DNA from 2 places in the Ensifer sp. ENS07 genome. Region 2 is predicted to be linked to the other one. Evidence: riboswitches for the same ligand, from Rfam matches in the RefSeq annotation. Region 2 holds a riboswitch; the other holds the start of a gene.

Region 1 (4,209 bases), on a different contig from region 2:
GCGGGCGAGCTTCAGCAGATCGGCTTCGAGTCCGGAGATGAGAACCGCGACCAGCGGCGCGCCGAGAAACAGAAAGGCAAGCGTGATCCAGGTGCCATCACTCAGGCGCGCGATCCTTGACGCGCCATCGAAACGGCGCACAGTGCGGCCACCGGTCATGCCCTCTTCCGGCTCGGTCGCCAGATGACGAAGCAGGAGCAGCAGCAGGCCGGTCATGGCGATCTGCAGGGCTGACAGCGCGATCGCGCGCGGCGGATCGAAATCGAAACGCAGCGCCTGGTAGATCGCCACTTCGATTGTGCTGGCCGCAGGCCCGCCGCCGAGCGTCAGCACGAGGGTGAAGCTGGTGGCGCAGAGCATGAAGACGAGGCCGGCGGCACCCGGCAGGAGGCCGCGCAGCACGGGCCATTCGATGAAGCGAAAGAGTGCGCGTGACGGCATGCCGAGATTGGCGGCGCTGCGCCAGTATTCGGCGGGGATGCGCTCGAGCCCGGCCAGGAACAGGCGCGCTGCAAGCGGCATGTTGAAGAAGACGTGGGCAAGCAGGATGCCGAACAGGCCGTAAATGCTGACGGGCTGCGCGAGGCCGAGCCAGCGTAGGCCGGAATTGAGGAAACCCTGCCGCCCCCAGATCTCGATCAGCCCGAGTGCGCCAACCAGAACCGGCAGTCCGAGTGGCAGCGCCATCAAGCGCAGCAGCCAGATGCGGCCGGGGAACTGCGGTCGTCGCGCTAGCGCCCGGGCGACGGGGATGGCAAAGAGCACGGACAGCAACGTCGAGAGGGTCGCCTGCAGCAGCGTGAAGCGGGTGACGCGCCAGATGTAGGCGTCGAACAGCGCATCGTCGCTCGCGCCGCCCGTCTGGCTCAGCAAGGCGACGATCGCAAGACCGACGAAAAGGACGAAGACGCCGAGGCAGGCTGCCCCGGCGACCACTGTCATACGATTTTCGCGCAGTGCGAACAATCCGGCCTCAGTTCTTGCTCATGGCGGCAAGCCATTCGTCGATCCAGGCCTTGCGGTTCTTGGCGACGTCCTCCGAGGGCAGGAGGAAGGTGTTTTCCGGCTTGACCAGCTTATTGAAGGCGTCCGGCAGCGGCTCCTTGGTCGCTGCGACCGGCATCATCCAGTTCGTCGTCGGGATGATCGACTGGAAGTCCGGACCGGTCATGAAGGCGAGGAACTGCTTTGCCAGTTCCGGCTCCTTGGCGTTCTTGGTCATGCCGGCGACTTCGATCTGGATGTAGTGCCCTTCGGAGAAGGCAGCGGCCTGATAGCGCTCGGTGTTTTCCGCGACCATGTGGTAGGCCGGCGACGTGGTGTAGGACAGCACCATCGGCGCCTCGCCCTTGGTGAAGAGGCCATAGGCTTCCGACCAGCCGGGGGTGACGGTCAGAACGCGGTCCTTCAGCTTCGTCCAGGCGGCACCCGCCTCATCGCCATAGACGGCCTTGACCCAGAGCAGGAGGCCGAGGCCCGGCGTCGACGTACGCGGATCCTCGATGACGATCTTCTGCGACGGGTCGCCTTCTACCAGCTCCTTCAGGCTCTTCGGCGGCGTCTTCAGCGTCTCGGTGTCGTAGACGACGGCGAAGTGGCCGTAGTCATAGGGCAGGAACGTGTCGTCGGAGAAGTTGCCGGGAACGGTGACGCCGGTTGCCTCGACGCCGTGCGGCGCGAAGAAGCCCGTTGCCTTGGCTTCCGCAACGAGGTTGGTGTCGAGGCCAAGCACGATGTCGGCCTTGGAAGCCTCGCCTTCGAGCTTCAGGCGGGTGAGCAGCTCGACGCCGTCGGCCACGCCGACATAGTTGACCTTGCATTCGCAGGTCTTCTCGAAGGCTTCTGCGACCTTGGCGCCCGGGCCCCATTCGGTGATAAAGCTCTCATAGGTGTACACCGTCAGCGTCTTGTCGGCGGCGGTCGCGGCGCCGGAGAAAACAAGGCTCGCGGCCGTCGCAAGGGCTAGCCGGCTAAAGAATTTAAGTTGCGATGAATTGGACATGGCGAGGACCTCTCTCCCAAAGTTCGTTGTTGCATGGGAAAAGGGCGTATCGATCCGATCGCGTCTAATCCCTCCGCCGGTATGAGCCGGATCAGGTTCCGCGGGTTGGCGTTTTGACGCCTCTCAGCCTCCGGCCGCAATGCGGTCGGGAGGCACCCCGTTAGAGCGGCAAGAGATTTACCGCTGCCTCGGTCCCATGGCAAGCGATGTTTACGGCGAAGCAAGGGGACGCCTGGCCAGCACAATGGCTCGTGTTTGCGTATGCCGCCAACTGCGCTACACAACGGCAGCGAGGAGGAAATGTCATGCCCGATATGCTTGTTCGACTTTATGCCCTGCCGGCTGAACCTCAGTCGAAGCTTGGCCTTGGCATCAGCATTCGCCGCGCCATGGCGCCGGAGCGCCGCCTGGTCGTTTCCTGGATTGAAAAGACTTTCGGTGCCGGATGGGCGGGCGAGGCGGAAGCCGCCTTTTCCTCCACCCCGACGCGCATGCACGTCGCTGTCCATGACGAAAAGATCGTCGGCTTTTCCTGCCACGACGTAACGGCACTCGGCTTCTTCGGTCCGACCGGCGTCGACGAAAGCATGCGCGGGCAGGGGATCGGTGAGGCACTGTTGCTTGCAAGCCTCACGGCCATGCGCGAGGCCGGCTATGGCTACGCGATTATCGGCGGCGTCGGGCCGGCGAAGTTCTACGAGCGGGTGGCCGGCGCCGTCGAAATTCCGGATTCGACCCCCGGCATTTATGCCGGCATGCTTTTTCCCGATCCGGTGCCCGAGGGGCATTGATGGTCTGACCAAAATATCGAGAACCGCTCGTTCGACGGTTTTCTTCGTTTTCCTTCGGCGGTCCTTTGCGCTATGGGCTTTGCCATGGCTCGATCGACCTTCACCATTCTGCTTGGCGGCGCCCTTTCGCTGACCGACCGGCTGGCTCACCAGCTGGCCGCAAGTCGCTTCATTGCGGCTGACGGCGGCATGCGCCATGCCCGATTGCTCGGCATCGTGCCGGATGTCTGGGTCGGTGATTTCGACTCGACCGAGGAAGCCCTTCTTGCGGACTACGCCTCCGTCCCGCGCGAGCCCTATCCGGCGGCGAAGGCCGCGACGGACGGGGAGATCGCGGTCGAGGCGGCGCTGTCGCGTGGAGCCGATCGCCTGATTTTCGCCGGCGCCCTCGGCGGTACCCGCAGCGATCACGCCTTCATGCACCTGCTGCATGCCGTCGCCCTTGCCGAGCGTGGCCTTTCCGTGTTGATGACCTCGGGCGAGGAAGAGGCCTATCCGCTGCTGGCCGGCTCGCTCGACCTCGACCTACCCAAGGGCTGCCTCTTCTCGGTGCTCGGGTTGACCGAGCTTACCGGTCTTTCGATCGTCAATGCGCGCTATCCGCTCGACGATTTCACCTTGCCGTTCGGCTCGTCCCGAACCGTTTCCAACGTTGCGGAGGGTCCCCTTCGCTTCACTCTCCAGAGCGGTCGCGCCATTGTGCTCGCCCGCCCCTATGATCTTTCCGGAGCCTGAGCCTTGGCGCCTCCCATTCTGAAACTCGACGACATCTTCCTCACCTTCGGCGGCGCGCCGCTGCTAGCCGGCGCCAATTTTCAAGTCGAACCGGGCGACCGCATCTGTCTGGTCGGCCGCAACGGCTCGGGCAAGTCGACGCTGATGAAGATTGCCGCGGGCCTGGCCGAGGCGCAGTCGGGCGAAATCTTCCGCCATCCCTCCGCGACCATCCGCTATCTGCACCAGGCGCCGGATTTCGACGGCTACGACACGGTGCAGACCTATGCCGAGGCAGGACTCGGCCCGAGTGACGATCCCTATCGCGTCGCCTATCTGCTGCAGCACCTGGGGTTGACCGGCGAGGAAGACCCGAAGCGCCTTTCGGGCGGTGAGGCGCGTCGCGCGGCGCTTGCCCGTGTCATGGCGCCGGAGCCGGATATCCTGCTGCTCGACGAGCCGACCAACCATCTCGATCTGCCGACGATCGAATGGCTGGAAGACGAACTGATCCGCAGCCGTTCGGCGCTCGTTCTGATCTCGCACGACCGGCGCTTCCTGGAGAAGGTCTCGACCGCGACCGTCTGGCTCGACCGTGGCCAGTCGCGGCGGCTCGACCGCGGCTTTGCCCATTTCGAGGCTTGGCGTGACGAGGTGCTGGAGGCCGAGGAGCTGGAACAGCACAAGCTCGGCAAGGCGATC
Region 2 (4,209 bases):
CCATCACCGACGAACTCAGAAGCTTCGCTCGCAAGGGCCGCTTCGTCGCCGAGCCGACGCCCATGCGCGACGTGATCGAGGGGGCGATGATGTTGCTGCGCAGCCGCTTTGCCGGCCGCATGGATGCGATCGTCATCGACCTGCCGGAAAATGGCCTCAGCGTCCTCGGCAGCCGCATCCGGCTCGAGCAGGTGCTGATCAACCTTTTGCAAAATGCCCTGGAAGCGCTCGGCACGCGCAGCGGCGCCGAGATCCGCGTGCGCTGCGAGGACGGTCCCTCGGGTACGGTTTTGCTCGTCGTTGCCGATAACGGCCCAGGCATTCCCCTGCACATCCACGAGGATCTGTTCACGCCGTTCAACACCTCGAAGGATGAAGGGCTCGGCCTCGGCCTTGCCATCTCCAAGGAGATCGTCGCCGACTATGGCGGCGATATCACCGTCGAAACCAGCGACAGGGGCACCGTCTTCACGGTTCGCCTGAAGAGGGCCTGAGCGATGCAGCCGACCGTCTATCTCGTCGACGACGACAACCACCTGCGCAAGGCGATGACGCAGACGCTGGAACTCGCCAGCCTCGCCGTTACCCCTTTTGCCAGCGCTGCCGAAGCGTTGAAGACGCTGGATGCGAATTTCGACGGAGTCGTCGTCAGCGATATCCGCATGCCGGGCATCGACGGCCTCGCCTTCTTCCGCCGCATCGAAGCTTTCGACGCGGATCTGCCGGTGATCCTGGTGACCGGCCATGGCGACATCCCGATGGCAGTGCAGGCGCTGCAGGATGGCGTCTACGACTTCATCCCCAAACCCTTTGCCGCCGACCGGCTGGTGCAGAGCGTGCATCGCGCGCTGGAAAAACGCCGGCTCGTGATGGAAAACCGCGCGCTGAAACGGGCCGCCGAGACGGCCGGCGACAGCCTGCCGCTGATCGGCCAGACGCCGGTCATGGAACGTTTGCGCCAGACGATCCGGCACATTGCCGATACCGATGTCGACGTGCTCGTCGCCGGCGAGACGGGCAGCGGCAAGGAGGTGGTGGCGACGCTGCTCCACAATTGGAGCCGACGCCGCAACGGCAACTTCGTGGCGCTGAATTGCGGGGCGCTGCCCGAAACGGTGATCGAAAGCGAACTCTTCGGCCACGAACAGGGCGCCTTCACCGGCGCCTTGAAGAAGCGCATCGGCCGGATCGAGCATGCGAGCGGCGGCACGCTGTTCCTCGACGAGATCGAGGCGATGCCACCGGCGACTCAAGTGAAGATGCTGCGCGTTCTGGAAGCGCGCGAAATCACGCCGCTTGGCACCAACCAGGTTCGTCCGGTCGATATCCGCGTCATCGCGGCTGCCAAAATCGATCTTGGCGACCCGGCGCAGCGCGGCGATTTCCGGGAAGACCTCTACTTTAGATTGAATGTCGTAACGCTGTCGATCCCACCGCTGCGCGAACGCCGAGACGATATCCCGCTGCTCTTCTCGCACTTCCTGACCCGGGCGGCCGAGCGCTTCAAGCGCGACGCGCCTGTGGTCACATCGGCCGTGCAGAGACATCTGATGACGCATGCCTGGCCGGGCAATGTGCGCGAGCTCTCGCACTTTGCAGAACGCGTGGCGCTTGGTGTCGAAGGTCCGCTGGGACAGCCGATTGCGCCCGCCGAACAGCCTGGATTTGCGCTCCCGGAACGGCTCGAACGCTACGAGGCGGAGATCCTGAAAGAGGTGTTGCGGGCTCAGCGCGGCGACGTCAAGGCGACGATCGAGGCGCTCGGCATTCCGCGCAAGACATTCTACGACAAGCTCCAGCGCCACGGCATCAACCGTGCCGATTACGCCGAGCGGGCCGCACCGGAAAAGGCCGGCCGCTAGCGTCAAACCCGAATCCGTCACCACACGCAATAGGTGCATCTTTGTCGGCAGGCGAATTCACGCTTGACGACCCGGGCCGATCGATGGCTATGATCTAGGCATTCACCAGGGGGGTCCCGCAAGGGGCTGAGATTCTGCTGGATGGCCGGCTTGCCGGCTGTGGCGCAGTGACCCGTTGAACCTGATCCAGTTCATACTGGCGTAGGGACGGTGCAGATATCGAAGCCAGGATTCCGTGCGTCCAGCATCTGGCGGAGCGTCTTTCATCTTTCCGGCATCAGAACTGGGTCTCCAATTGCAAACTTGGAGCCTCGTCATGAATATTGCCACCAAACCCGCAGCCCTCACGGTCACGCAAGGACCGCTTCCCGCCTCCCGCAAGATCCACAAGCCGGGCGTGCTTCATCCGGATATCCGCGTGCCGATGCGCGAGATTGCGCTCCACCCGACGTCGGGCGAGCAACCGGTTACGGTCTATGATTCCTCCGGCGCCTACACCGCCGACGACGCCGAGATCCGCATCGAGGACGGCCTGCCGCGGCTGCGCCGCAACTGGATCGTCGACCGCGGCGATGTGGAAACCTATGAGGGACGCGTGGTCCGCCCCGAGGACAACGGCTTTGTGAGCGGCGACAGGCTGACACCGACCTTCCCGTTCCAGCATGCGCCGCTGAAGGCCACGGGCGGCCGCGCAGTGACCCAGCTTGCCTATGCCCGCGCCGGCATCATCACGCCGGAAATGGAGTTCGTGGCGATCCGCGAAAATCTCGGCCGCGACGCGGCGCGTGCGAAAGTCCGCGACGGCGAGAGCTTCGGCGCCCACGTCCCCGATCACGTGACACCCGAATTCGTGCGCCAGGAAATTGCCAGCGGCCGCGCGATCCTGCCTGCCAACATCAACCATCCGGAATCCGAGCCGATGATCATCGGCCGTAATTTTCTGGTGAAGATCAATGCCAATATCGGCAACTCCGCCGTCACCTCGTCGATGGCGGAAGAGGTCGAAAAGATGGTCTGGGCGACGCGCTGGGGCGCCGACACCGTCATGGACCTTTCGACCGGCCGCAACATCCACAACATCCGCGAATGGATCATCCGCAACTCACCGGTTCCGATCGGCACCGTGCCGCTTTACCAGGCGCTGGAAAAGGTCAACGGCATTGCCGAGGACCTCACCTGGGAAGTCTATCGCGACACGCTGATCGAGCAGGCTGAACAGGGCGTCGACTATTTCACCATCCATGCCGGCGTCCGGCTGCACTACATCCCGCTCACCGTCGATCGCGTCACCGGCATCGTTTCGCGCGGCGGCTCGATCATGGCCAAGTGGTGTCTGCATCACCATCGCGAGAGCTTCCTTTACGAGCATTTCGAGGAAATCTGCGACATCTGCCGCGCCTATGACGTCTCCTTCTCGCTCGGCGACGGCCTGCGCCCCGGCTCGATCGCCGATGCCAACGACGCGGCACAATTCGCCGAACTCGAAACGCTCGGCGAGCTCACCAAGATCGCCTGGGCCAAGGATTGTCAGGTGATGATCGAAGGCCCCGGCCACGTGCCGATGCACAAGATCAAGGAGAACATGGACAAGCAACTCGCCGTCTGCGGCGAGGCGCCGTTCTACACACTCGGACCGCTGACGACGGACATTGCGCCCGGCTACGACCACATCACGTCGGGCATCGGCGCGGCGATGATCGGCTGGTTCGGCACCGCCATGCTCTGCTACGTCACGCCGAAGGAGCATCTGGGTCTTCCCGATCGCAACGACGTCAAGGTCGGCGTCATCACCTACAAGATCGCCGCCCATGCCGCCGATCTCGCCAAGGGCCATCCGGCCGCCCAGGTGCGCGACGACGCGCTGTCGCGCGCGCGCTTCGAATTCCGCTGGGAGGACCAGTTCAACCTCTCGCTCGACCCGGAGACGGCCCGTAACTTCCACGACGAGACACTGCCGAAGGAAGCGCACAAGGTCGCGCATTTCTGCTCCATGTGCGGCCCGAAATTCTGCTCGATGCGGATCTCGCACGACATCCGCGCAGAAGCGCAGAAGGAAGGCCTGGAGGCAATGGCCGCGAAATACCGCGAGGGCGGCGACCTCTATATGCCGGTGGAAGGGGCGGCTGGCGCGGCCGAGTAGACGACAGAGACTCGTTGAAGGGGCCAGTCACGGCCCCTTCAGTTCACTCAGGGCTGCGCCTCCCGCCTCGGAAGCGGAAGCGGCGATCGCCAAGGCTCTCCTCCTCCGTCATGCTTGGGCTTGAGCCGAGCATGACGGAGGGTGGGAGGCGCGCCAACGACCCCGTTCAATCAACAAACATGCAACGTCCTCTGTCCCTCTCGCGAC

What was found. Region 2 has a riboswitch for thiamine pyrophosphate ahead of thiC (phosphomethylpyrimidine synthase ThiC). Riboswitches for the same ligand answer to the same signal wherever they lie in the genome.
Region 1: linked by a shared signal. The riboswitch ahead of thiB (thiamine ABC transporter substrate binding subunit) and the one ahead of thiC (phosphomethylpyrimidine synthase ThiC) in region 2 are both predicted to bind thiamine pyrophosphate.

What each region holds. Positions count from the first base shown of each region.
Region 1 is NZ_JACVBE010000010.1:173,777-177,985, forward strand. It holds gene thiP (thiamine/thiamine pyrophosphate ABC transporter permease ThiP) at 1-966, opposite strand, end outside; gene thiB (thiamine ABC transporter substrate binding subunit) at 974-2,002, opposite strand; TPP riboswitch at 2,054-2,172, opposite strand; gene IB277_RS26035 (GNAT family N-acetyltransferase) at 2,308-2,793, shown strand; gene IB277_RS26040 (thiamine diphosphokinase) at 2,878-3,528, shown strand; gene IB277_RS26045 (ABC-F family ATP-binding cassette domain-containing protein) at 3,532-4,209, shown strand, end outside.
Region 2 is NZ_JACVBE010000009.1:184,309-188,517, forward strand. It holds gene IB277_RS24825 (ATP-binding protein) at 1-494, shown strand, start outside; gene IB277_RS24830 (sigma-54 dependent transcriptional regulator) at 498-1,862, shown strand; TPP riboswitch at 1,960-2,088, shown strand; gene thiC (phosphomethylpyrimidine synthase ThiC) at 2,179-4,002, shown strand.